One region of the Klebsiella sp. WOUb02 genome, then DNA from elsewhere that is predicted to be linked to it. Evidence: predicted binding sites of a transcription regulator. Region 1 holds the regulator's gene; each other region holds the start of a gene.
What was found. Region 1 encodes CRP, which controls carbon source genes, mostly activating them, when cyclic AMP is high. Its sites were predicted from a motif close to ATGTGANNNNNNTCACAT; they were not measured.
Positions count from the first base shown of each region.

Region 2: the regulator CRP is predicted to act here: its motif matches at 1,801-1,818, upstream of drpB (cell division protein DrpB).
Region 3: the regulator CRP is predicted to act here: its motif matches at 1,627-1,644, upstream of ABOC21_RS26090 (PTS mannitol transporter subunit IICBA).
Region 4: the regulator CRP is predicted to act here: its motif matches at 2,039-2,056, upstream of ABOC21_RS25590 (PTS sugar transporter subunit IIB).

Region 1 covers NZ_CP170110.1:4,194,525-4,197,644, reverse strand. The annotation lists gene ABOC21_RS27370 (phosphoribulokinase) at 1-183, shown strand, start outside; gene ABOC21_RS27365 (OsmC family protein) at 239-643, opposite strand; gene crp (cAMP-activated global transcriptional regulator CRP) at 950-1,582, shown strand; gene ABOC21_RS27355 (YccS/YhfK family putative transporter) at 1,635-3,120, shown strand, end outside.
Region 2 covers NZ_CP170110.1:458,517-461,636, forward strand. The annotation lists gene ABOC21_RS08850 (porin) at 230-1,294, opposite strand; gene drpB (cell division protein DrpB) at 1,868-2,149, shown strand; partial or broken gene ABOC21_RS08860 (phosphohydrolase) at 2,192-2,888, shown strand; gene ABOC21_RS08865 (DNA cytosine methyltransferase) at 2,945-3,120, shown strand, end outside.
Region 3 covers NZ_CP170110.1:3,929,713-3,932,832, forward strand. The annotation lists gene ABOC21_RS26090 (PTS mannitol transporter subunit IICBA) at 1-1,365, opposite strand, end outside; gene ABOC21_RS26095 (glutathione S-transferase) at 1,859-2,467, shown strand; gene selA (L-seryl-tRNA(Sec) selenium transferase) at 2,574-3,120, shown strand, end outside.
Region 4 covers NZ_CP170110.1:3,828,102-3,831,221, forward strand. The annotation lists gene tnpA (IS200/IS605 family transposase) at 1-109, shown strand, start outside; gene ABOC21_RS25585 (PTS sugar transporter subunit IIC) at 260-1,585, opposite strand; gene ABOC21_RS25590 (PTS sugar transporter subunit IIB) at 1,597-1,911, opposite strand; gene ABOC21_RS25595 (LacI family DNA-binding transcriptional regulator) at 2,206-3,120, shown strand, end outside.

The DNA.
Region 1 (3,120 bases):
GTGGTGATCCACTTCCGCAATCTGCAGGATATCGACTTCCCGTGGCTGCTGGCGATGCTGCAAGGGTCGTTTATCTCGCATATCAACACGCTGGTGGTGCCGGGCGGCAAAATGGGGCTGGCGATGGAGCTGATCATGGCGCCGCTGGTTGAACGGCTGATGGCGGGGAAAAAGATCGGTTAAGCCGTTAGCAACCCCGGCGGCGACGCAAACCGGGGCGACGGGCTGGTCATTCGGCTTAGCCCGCAATAACCTCGTACGAATGCGTGATATTTACCGCTTTTTGCAGCATCAGCGCCACCGAGCAGTATTTTTCCGCCGACAGGTCCACCGCCCGCGAAACGGCCGCATCCTTCAGCTCGCGGCCGGTGACGATAAAATGCAGGTTGATGTGGGTAAACAGGCGCGGCGCCTCTTCCCGACGCTCAGAGGTCAGCTTCACCTCACAGTTGGTCACATCATGGCGTCCTTTCTGCAAAATTGAGACCACGTCGATGGCGCTGCAGCCGCCGGCGGCCATCAGCACCATTTCCATCGGGCTCGGCGCTTTATCCCCGGAGTTGCCGTCCATCAAAATCTGGTGGCCGGAAGCCGACTCACCAATGAAGGTTAACCCTTCGACCCATTTCACACGAGCTTGCATAAAACTTAACTCCAAGGTTGCAATTTTCCTGACAGATTACGCGCACATAACAAATCTGGCAACGGAAGGCGACCTGCATCATGCTGAAGCGAGACACCAGGAGACATGCGGCAAAAGCTATGCTAAAACAGTCAGGATGCTACAGTATTACATTGATGTACTGCATGTATGCAGAGGAATTCACATTACAGGCTGCAGAAAAATCACCAGCCAGCTTCCCAGGCATAGGGAAACAATACGATTGCATGCCCGGATGCCGTGTAGTGTCGGCACCCGGAGATAGCTTATAACAGAGGATAACCGCGCATGGTGCTTGGCAAACCGCAAACAGACCCTACCCTCGAATGGTTCTTGTCTCATTGCCACATTCATAAGTACCCATCTAAAAGCACGCTGATCCACCAGGGTGAAAAAGCAGAAACGTTGTACTACATCGTCAAAGGCTCTGTGGCTGTGCTCATCAAGGATGAAGAAGGTAAAGAGATGATTCTCTCTTACCTCAACCAGGGCGATTTCATCGGTGAATTAGGCTTGTTTGAAGAAGGCCAGGAGCGTAGCGCCTGGGTACGTGCGAAAACCGCATGTGAAGTGGCCGAAATCTCCTATAAAAAATTCCGTCAGCTGATCCAGGTTAACCCGGACATCCTGATGCGTCTCTCATCGCAGATGGCCCGCCGTCTGCAGGTTACCTCTGAGAAAGTCGGTAACCTTGCCTTCCTTGACGTCACCGGCCGTATCGCCCAGACGTTGCTGAACCTGGCAAAACAGCCTGACGCCATGACTCACCCGGACGGTATGCAAATCAAAATTACCCGTCAGGAAATCGGTCAGATCGTCGGCTGCTCGCGTGAAACCGTTGGCCGTATTCTGAAGATGCTGGAAGATCAAAATCTGATCTCCGCCCACGGTAAAACTATCGTCGTCTACGGCACGCGTTAAGCTGATAAAACGGCGTATTGCTCCCGCAATACGCCGTTTCTGTTTTCCCTCTATGTGGCGCAGGCTGATTTACCACCCGGAAGTCAACTACGCACTGCGGCAAACGCTGGTGCTGTGTCTGCCGGTCGCAATTGGCCTCCTTCTCGGTCATCTGCAGCAGGGCCTGCTGTTCTCGCTGGTTCCCGCATGCTGCAACGTCGCCGGTCTTGATACGCCGCATAAACGTTTCTTTAAACGCCTGATTATTGGCGGCTCGCTTTTTGCCGGCTGCAGCCTGATCGTTCAGCTCCTTCTCCAGCATGATATCCCGCTCCCTTTAATTCTCAGCGGCCTGACCCTGCTCCTTGGCGTCACGGCGGAAATCAGCTCGCTGCACGCGAGGCTGCTGCCCGCCTCGCTGATTGCCGCCATCTTTACCCTGAGCCTCGCCGGCAATATGCCGGTCTGGGAGCCGCTGCTGATCTACGCGCTCGGCACGCTGTGGTACGGGCTATTCAACTGGTTCTGGTTTTGGCTATGGCGCGAGCAGCCGCTGCGCGAATCGCTCAGCCTGCTCTACCGGGAGCTGGCCAACTACTGTGAAGCCAAATACAGCCTGCTGACCCAGCATATCGACCCGGCAACCTCGCTGCCTCCTCTGCTGACCCGCCAGCAAAAGGTCGTCGATCTGATCACCCTGTGCTACCAGCAGATGCATATGCTGGCGGCCAATCAGCGTAACGATCATAAGCGCCTGCTGCGGGCGTTTCAGATTGCCCTCGATCTCCAGGAGCACATTTCCGTCAGCCTGCATCAGCCGGAAGAGGTGCAGAAGCTGGTCGAACGCAGCCACGCTGAAGCGGTAATCCGCTGGAATGCGCAAACCGTCGCGGCGCGGCTGAGGGTACTGGCGGACGACATCCTGTACCACCGCTATCCGCAGCGCTTTAACATGGATAAGCAGATCGGCGCGCTGGAGAAGATTGCCTCGCAGCACCCCGACAACCCAGTCGGGCAGTTCTGCGCATGGCACTTCGGCCGCCTTGCCCGGGTGCTACGCACCCAGCGGCCGCTGTACGCGCGTAACCTAATGGCCGATAAGGAGCGGCGCCTGCCGCTGCTGCCTGCGCTAAAAAGCTATCTCTCTTATAAATCGCCGGCTTTGCGCAGCGCCGCCCGCATCTGCGTGATGCTCACCGCCGCAAGCCTGATGGGTAGCGCGCTAAATCTTCCCAAACCCTACTGGATCCTGATGACGGTGCTCTTCGTTACCCAGAACGGCTACGGCGCGACGCGGGTCCGCATCGTCCACCGGGCGGCAGGGACCCTTGCCGGCCTGGTGATTGCCGGACTGACGCTGCACTTCCACGTCCCGGAGGGCTATACGCTGACCGCGATGCTGATTATCACGCTATTGAGCTATCTGATTATTCGCAAGAGCTACGGCTGGGCGATGGTGGGCTTTACCGTCACGGCGGTGTATACCCTGCAGCTGCTAACGCTCAACGGCGAACAGTTTATCGTCGCCAGGCTTATCGATACGCTTATCGGGTGCCTGA
Region 2 (3,120 bases), 570 kb from region 1:
AACGCTTCTCACGCCTCATAAGCTATCACTTAGCGATTGTTCAAGGTAGAAGTTTGCCAGTATCTCCTTCATTTTGTGAGCTAAGTCGTGTGACGTTATCCGCGGTCGCGCTCATTTAAAAATGTGCCACCGTCGGCGATTGCGCATTAGGCCGTCTCCGAATTTGCTGTCGGGCGGCGGCCAACAAAAAAAAGCCCGCACGAGGCGGGCTTAGGTAGGTGAGGCGGCATCAGAACTGATAGGTGATGCCGAGCGCGAACTGATTATCAGTCGCCGCGCCGGTGACAACGCGGTCTTTCTCATCGAGAAGATTGAACTTATAGGCGGTGTAGACGTTGAAGTTTTTGTTGAAGTAGTACCAGGTACCCAGCTCAACGTAGTTCATGATCTCTGCGTTGCCGCGCCTGTCGTTGCCGAGATCCTGACCCTTCGCGTAGACGTAGCCCAGGGAAGGGCGCAGACCGAAGTCGAGCTGGTACTGCACGACGGCTTCAACGCTCTGCGTTTTATTGGCGATGAGGCCATTTTCCATCGGCAGCATATTGCGTGATTCGGCATACATAACGGCCGTATACAGGCTATTGGCATCATATTTCGCCGCGATACTCCAGACCTCCGCCGTTTCACCTTTACCGTCGGCGGTCTGTTCGTCCGTACGGTCGGAATTACCGTAGGCGGCGGCAAAACCAAATCCGTCGAGGCTGTAGTCAACGGACATGCTGTAGCCGTCGCCGTTTGCTTTCAGACGATCGCGGTTGGTATTTTTACCCTGGTACTGGAGAGCAAAGTTCAGCCCATCGGACAGGCCAAAAAAGTCGGTATTGCGGTAGGTGGCGACGCCGTTGGCTCGGCCGGTCATAAAGTTATCGGTATGCACCAGACCGTCTCCGCCCCACTCAACCAGCATATCCGTGTAGCCTGCGGCGTCGTATACCACCCCGTAGTTGCGGCCATAATCAAATGAGCCGTAACTGGCGTATTTTAAACCGGCAAAGGCCAGACGGGTCGCGCTGCCCTGATCGCCTTCTGGCCGGTTAGCTTTCATATTGTACTCAAACCGACCGTAGCCGATCAGATCGCTGTTGATCTGCGTTTCACCCTTAACGCCGAACCGCGCGTAGGAGGTGTCTTCAGAGTTGCGATTGCCTTCGTCGGTATCGGTCATAATATGCTCGCCGACCATTTTGCCGTAAAAATCGACTTTATTACCGCTCTTATTATAGATTTCCGCTGCGCTAGAGGCCCCAGAGATTAATAAGGACGACACCAGAATTGCCAGTGCTTTTCTTTTCATTATATATTCCCTTTTATTTATAATTAATGTGAATGTCAACGAGTCTTGCTGAAATGCAAAATAGATACTATCTGCGAAGGTTCATTTTTATTTAAATTAAAAATGTAATTAAATTATATATAATATTGCAAAATGTTTCATTTTAATTCTTTATATTAATATTTTATCGTTCATTGTTGAGTCATTGATCTTATTTATTGTCTTTTATAACAGTGAGTTATTTGTTTATTTGAGAGGTTCACGTTCATTATAAAATTTATAATGTTTATGTTTAATCGCTTCATACAAGTTCGGGTGATAATTATCCATCATGGACGCTGAATTATTTCGTGGAAGAATAGTCGGCATTGAAAAGAGATTAAATCGAGCGTTGTCGGGAATAATATGCCGGCGTGATTGGGCATATTATCGATCGGGAGTAGATAAGAGGCGCTGCGGACGACCTTGATTCGTCGAGCGTACTTCACCCGAGGTTACGGGTGCCTGATGGCAAACTTCGCTGTATAATGTGATTTTAATCACATTTTTCATTTTAAGGTGACGTTTCGTTACTGAAGAAAGGAGAGCAGTTGAATGGAAGAGAAAGCGAAACGGAGTCCCGCCGGGAAGCTGGCGCTATGGGCGTTTTACGCCTTCTGCGGCTATTTCCTGTGGGCGATGGCGCGCTACTGGTGGGTTGTCGGACATATTCAAAGCCTGCCAGGCGCGGGCGTTGACGGGGATCTGGGTTCGACGACGGGGAAATGGCTGGGCGCGCTGCTGGGCTTTCTTGTCCTCGGCATCGTTGGGTTAGCCCTTGGGGCCATCGCCTGGTATACGCGGCCTGATAGCCGGAGATATGAACATCAGGATTAAAGTTGCTATGCTCGCAGCCTACCTTCTCTCAAAGGAACGCGTATGGAACTGGTTGACTGGCAGCAACGATTTGAAACCTGGCTGATAGAGCATCATTCGCAGGGCGACTCCGCGCACGACATTTCGCATTTTCGTCGCGTGTGGGGCACCGCCCAGCGGTTGGCCGCTGGCCGGCAGGTTGACCGTCTGGCGATCCTCACCGCCTGTTACTTTCATGACATTGTGAGCCTGCCCAAAAACCACCCCGACCGCAGCCGCTCATCGGTGATGGCGGCGAAAAAGACGCAAAGCATTCTGCAGTCGTCTTTTGCCGATTTTCCCGTCGACCGCTATCCTGCCGTGCTGCACGCCATTGAGGCGCATAGCTTCAGCGCCGGTATTCCTCCCCTCAGCGAAGAGGCGAAGATTGTCCAGGATGCCGACAGGCTCGAGTCCCTGGGCGCGATTGGCCTGGCGCGCGTTTTCGCGGTTTCCGGCGCGCTGAATAATATCCTGTTTGACGCTGACGATCCTTTTGCCGACCGGCGCAGTCTGGACGATCGCACCTATGCGCTGGACCATTTCCAGTGCAAGCTGCTGAGCCTGCCAAAAACGATGCAAACCGATGAAGGAAAAGCGATGGCGGAACACAACGCCCGCTTCCTGGTGCAGTTTATGGCGAAGCTCAGCTCAGCAGCTGCAGGGTGATCCCACCGCGCTGGATGAGGCGGTTTTGCGCCGCTTTGATCCACAGGCTTAAAACTGCCTGCGCTATTTGTGGTAATCTCTGCGAAAAGTGTCCAGCTGGTTGAGGTTATGCCGCAAAATTTATCTAAGGAAAATCCCCCGTCTCTGCCGGTCACGCAGGCCGGGGAAGATGCGCAGGCGTTATTGCGCCAGCTGATGGCAATATATGATGTGAAAACGCTGGTAGCGCAGCTGGTGGCCGTCGGCGAACAGCACTGGAGCCCGGCAATACTCAAGCGCGTCGC
Region 3 (3,120 bases), 260 kb from region 1:
ATCGAGGAAGTTGGTCAGCGAAATATGCTGAGCCTGCGGGACCTGGCGCATGGCGCGTTCGGTCAGGTCGCGGTGGGTAATCACCAGGTCGACGTCCGGCGGCAGGTTGTTAATCGCACAGTTGGTGACGGAGATATTGCTCAGTCCCGCATCCTGTACTTTCTTACGCAGCACGCCTGCGCCCATGGCGCTGGAACCCATACCGGCGTCGCAGGCAACGATGATTTTGCGCACGTGGCTCAGGTCGTTAGCGACATCGCCAGCGGCCAGCGGCGTCGCCGCGCCTTTGGAAGCGGACTTCATATCCTGCACACGGCGGGTTGCCGCATCGATATCCTCTTCCTCTTTCACTTTGCTGGTTTTCAGCAGAATGGCGGAGACCACGAAGGAGACGGCCATAGCGGCGATAATCGCAGCGATGTTAGCAAAATAGGTGCCTTTCGGCGTCATGGCCAGCACCGCCAGGATGGAGCCCGGAGAAGCCGGAGACACCAGGCCACCGTTGAGGATGGTCAGGGTGAACACGCCGGTCATACCGCCGAGGATAACGGCGAGGATCAGACGCGGGTTCATCAGCACGTACGGGAAGTAGATTTCGTGAATACCGCCGAGGAAGTGGATGATTGCCGCGCCGCCCGCGGACTGCTTGGCATTACCGCGACCAAAGAACATATACGCCAGCAGCACGCCCATCCCCGGACCCGGGTTCGCTTCAATCAGGAAGAAGATTGATTTGCCCAGCTCGTGGGACTGCTGAATACCCAGCGGCGAGAAGATACCGTGGTTGATGGCGTTGTTGAGGAACAGGATTTTCGCCGGTTCTACGAAGATAGACGCCAGCGGCAGCATGTCATGCACGACCATGAAGTTAACGCCCGCCGCCAGAATTTTCGACAGGACTTCAACCGCAGGGCCAATGCCGAGAAACGCCAGAATCGCGAGGATCATCCCGATGATGCCGGCGGAGAAGTTATTCACCAGCATCTCGAAGCCGGACTTAATCTTACCGTCTACCCAGCCGTCAAAATGTTTAATCGCCCAGCCGCCCAGCGGACCGGCAATCATCGCGCCGAGGAACATCGGCATATCGGCGCCGACGATCACGCCCATCGTGGTAATCGCGCCGACCACGCCGCCGCGCTCGCCGCCAATCAGCTTACCGCCGGTGTAACCGATCAGCAGCGGCAGCAGGTAGGTAATCATCGGGCCGACCAGCTTCGCCAGCGTTTCGCTCGGCAGCCATCCTGTCGGAATGAATAGTGCGGTGATGATACCCCACGCGATAAACGCGCCGATGTTTGGCATCACCATATTGCTAAGGAAACGACCAAAGCTTTGCACCTTGATCTTGATATCGGATGACATAAAACACCCCTTTTTCTGTTTTGCTTATCGCGTAGGCTAAAAGCCTGAGGCTTGTTGTTAATGTGGCGGCAGAGGAAGCCGGACCCTGATTGATAAAGCGAAATCTGGCACTGAATCGTAGAACTGTCCAGTGACCGGGTCTTTATGTGATCTGTGTCACGTGAATATAGGCGATCGTGAGGTGTATATAGTGATTTGTGTCACATAATGGCTGTGCAAAAAAGCGTCCGGGGGATAATTTGCGGCCGAAAATGCGATTTAATGTGATAAATGTCACAATTTTGTATCTGATAATAATTTTTTATATGTGATGTTTGTCACAAAATATCGGCGCTTGTTTTTAGCGCCTGTGATCTCAGGCAGATTTCGCGGGCCGGCGTTGGCCCATGCGGATCGGTTGTATAACGTCCAGGGCTGATTGCCGCGACGTCCCGCCTGCCTTTTGTCCGCGCCTGAACCATACTTAGATTTTTGTTGGCGAAAGGAGCAGGCAATGAAACTGATCGGCAGCTATACCAGTCCCTTTGTGCGCAAAATTTCCGTCATACTGCTGGAAAAAGATATTCCCTTCGAGTTCGTCAATGAATTCCCCTGGAGCGAAACCAGCGGCGTCGCGAAATATAATCCGTTAGGCAAGGTGCCGGTACTGGTGACCGACGACGGCGAGTGCTGGTTCGACTCGCCGATTATTGCGCAATATCTGGAACTGCTCGGCGTGATGCCGGATATGCTGCCGACCGAGCCGCAGGCGGCGCTGAAAATACGGCAGCTGGAGGCGCTGGCTGACGGCGTGATGGAGGCGGCGCAGGCACTGGTGCGTGAAAAGGCGCGTCCGCCGGCCCAGCAGTCGGAAACGGAGCTGCTGCGCCAACGCGAGAAGGTGGCTCGCGGCCTGGATGCGCTGGAGGCCTACGCGGCCGACGGCACCCTGCGCGGGGATGAGATTAACCTGGCGTCGATCTCCGCGGCCTGCGCCATTGCCTATCTTAACTTCCGCCGCGTGGCGCCGGGCTGGTGCGCGACGCGGCCTCGGCTGATTGCGCTGGTTGAGGCGCTCTTTCAGCGCGCCAGTTTTGCCCGCACGGAACCGCCAAGGAGTTGACCCAGGCGGGTAACAGTTTCCGCGCGCAGGCGTTACAATTGCCGCTCAATTGTTGACTCCCTCTCCCGTCGGGAGGGGGGAAAATAACCTATCGCCAGGCTCATTCATGACTACCGATACTCGCGCGCTTTATACCCAACTTCCGGCCACCGACCGTCTGCTCCGCGATCCCGCTTTCTCGTCCGTGCTGGCTCGATACGGCCACGCCCAGGTTGTCGCCCTGCTGCGCCAGATGCTGGAGCTGGCGCGGGAGCATATCCGCCTGAGCCACGCGCTGCCCGACTGGTGCGGCGACTGGGGGCGGGAGGCCGAACGGCGGCTGGCGCAGACGATGGAAAGCGCGCTGCGCCCGGTTTTCAACCTGACGGGAACGGTGCTGCATACCAATTTAGGCCGCGCGATCCAGGCCGAGGTCGCGGTGGAGGCGGTTGCGCAGGCGATGCGGGCGCCGGTTACCCTTGAATACAGCCTCGACGACGGCGGGCGCGGCCACCGCGATCGCGCGCTGGCAGATCTGCTGTGCCGCCTGACCGGCGCGGAAGACGCCTGCATCGTCAATAACAACGCCGCGGCGGTGCTGCTGATGCTGGCGGCAACGGCCAGCGGCAAAGAGGTCGTGCTCTCGCGCGGCGAGCTGGTGGAGATTGGCGGCG
Region 4 (3,120 bases), 370 kb from region 1:
AGGTTATTTCGTTTCAACCGTTGGTTTGGATGAAGCCACGGTCAGGGCATACATACGCAACCAGGAGAGAGAAGACGAACGATACGATCAAATGAAACTGAACGTATAGCAGCCGCCTTGGGCGGCTCATGGTTTGTCGGCGCCTTTGAGGCGCTCCCCCTAAAGCCTCCGGCTCTGCCGGAGGATACTTACTCCTGATGACGGTGTTATTTTTATCGGACGCTCCGGGAAATAGCGCTGAGAGCGTATTTCCCGACTATTACTGGCTTACGGTTTCAGCGACCGGAACGGCGCCTTTGGCTTTTTCGACTTCGGTTTTCATTAATGAGCGTTCATAGGCGCGGAGGAATGGCAGGTAAATGACGGCAGACATCACCATGCAAATGACGCACATCACTACCGGGCTCAGGGTCCAGTTGGCGGCCCAGGAGGCGCCGATGGGTGCCGGCGTGGTCCACGGCGTCAGCGAAACCACCTGAGTCAGCCAGCCGAGACGCGTTGCGCCGTAGGCCAGCACCGCGTTGATCATCGGCACGAACACGAACGGGATAAACATCATCGGGTTCATGATAATCGGCGCCCCGAACAGGATCGGCTCATTAATGTTGAAGAAGCTTGGCACGATGCCCATTTTGCCGATAGTCCGCAGGTGCGCCACGCGGCTGCGCAACAGCAGGAAAGCCAGAGGTAGCGTCGAGCCCACGCCGCCAATCAGCAGATAGTGGTCCCAGAAGCCCTGCAGATAAACGTGCGGCAGCGCGGCACCAGCGGCCAGTGCCGCCTGGTTTGCCGACAGGTTCGCCATCCAGAACGGGTTCATAATCCCGGTCACAATCAGCGAGCCGTGGATCCCGGCGAACCAGAAAATCTGGCACATCAGCACCGAGAGCAGAATTGCCGGCAGGGAGTCGGAGGCCGACACCAGCGGTTCCAGCAGATGCATAATCGCCTGCGGTAGGATCATACCAGTCTGCGCTTCGATAAACAGGTTCAGCGGGTGCAGCGTACCGATCACCACCAGCACCGGGATCAGGATTTCGAACGAGCGCGCGACGCCGGTGGGCACCTCTTTGGGCAGGCGGATAGTAATATTATTCCGCTTCAGCCATGCGTAAATGCGGGTGGAGTAGATGGCGGTAATTAAAGCGGTGAAGATCCCCTGGCCGGACAGATACTGGGTGGAAATTTTGCCGTCAGCGTAGGGCGCCGCGACCAGCAGGAAGGCCATAAAGGCCAGCAGGCCGGACATCACCGGGTCGAGCTGAAACTGGCGGCCGAGGCTGGCGCCAATGCCGACGGAAATAAAGAAGGTCATGACCCCCATGCTCAGGTTAAACGGCAGCATCAGCTGTTCACGATACTGCTGTGAGAAATCCAGCCAGCCGCGGGCAAAACCGTTGGTGGTGTCGGGCGAAAAAGGAGGAAAGATAAATACCAGCATGAAAGAGCCGATGATCATAAACGGCAATGCGGCAGTGAAGCCATCGCGGATGGCGATAACGTATTTCTGCTGCCCAAGGCGTCCTGCCAGCGGAGTAATAGATTGCTCGATCGCGGCAATCATGGACTGATACAGAGAACTCATTTGCACACCTCTTAATGCGCCGCTGCTATCAGCGACAGAGCGTAATCCAGGACGTTATCTCCCCGCTGCATTCCGTAGTCCATCGCGTTTATCGGCTGGACCGGAATATTCAGGGAGGCGGCTTTCTCAGATAAGGTTTTCAGCATGTATTTTACCTGGGGCCCGAGCAGCACCACCTGGTATTGCGGAAACTGCATGTCAAATTCGGAAACGCCGTAGGCGTCTATCTGCACCGGCAGGTTACGTTCCTTCGCCTCATCAACCATCTTCCTGACCAGCAGACTGGTGGACATCCCCGCAGAGCAGCACAGCATAATCTTGTACATCGGCACTCATCCTCGAAATGTAAAAAGTTATTGCGTGGATGATTTGATATCAGACGGAAACCGGTTTCCATTTATAAAAAACAGAACTGTGATAACCGTCAAGAACTAACGGGGTAAGGGCTGATTAATTAGATTCTGCTCACATAATTCCGTGGTTTCTGCGATGATTTTCCATGAAACGGAAAGTCGGTTTCCAAATAAAAAAGGAAACGGATATACTGCCGTTGGTTACTATTGAAGCGATTCAGGTTTTAAGATTTACAGGGATCGGCCCGACCCTGTCAGGGGAGAATGATGTCTACAATCAACGATGTATCACGGCTGGCTGGCGTCTCAAAGGCCACGGTTTCACGCGTATTGAGCGGTTCTCGCGGAGTCAAAGAGGCCAGTCGTCAGGCGGTACTGCAGGCGGCTGAAGAACTCAATTACCGGCCAAATATGATTGCCCAATCATTGTTCAGCCAGAGCACGGGCTGCATCGGGGTGATTTGCGCGCAGGATAATATCAACCAAACCACCAGCTATCTGTATGCCCTGGAAAAACAGCTCAGCCAGCATCAAAAGCATCTCCTGCTGCGCTTTGCGAACACCCGCGATGGGGTGATGAACTCGCTTGAAGAGCTCAGCTGCGGCCTGTGCGACGATATCCTGATTATCGGCGCCCGCTTTCCATTGAATATCGACCGGCCGGACGTGGCGCTGATCGACTGCCTCGAGAGCGAAGGGGCGAACAGCATTCAGTTTGACCACGCTTTTGCCGCGGAAACCGCCTGTAACTATTTGATTAGCCAGGGGCGACGTCAGATTGCGCTTATCCATCCCGAGGGGAGCGGCTTTGCCGATCAGGTGCTGCTGGGCTACAAGCATGCGCTGGAGAAAAACTTCCTGCCGTTTAATCGTAACCTGGTATTCCTTGACAGCATTTCGCCTTCGGTGGCGGTGCAGGAGCTGGTGAGCAACGCCACAACGTTGAATTTCAATGCGCTGCTGGTTGCCGATGAGCAGCAGGCGCAGCGGGTTGTCCCGCAGCTGCAGGCGTTCAGTCGCGCGGTGCCGGAAAAGGTGATGGTTTTTAGCCTGGCGGGATCGCTACAGCTGCCCGGTATTCCGACCATCCCGGCGATTGAGTACTCGATGGATGTGATGGCGATGCGGATCGTCAACTGGCTGACGGAAAAGACGCAAATGCTCGGTGGCAGCATGCTGCGC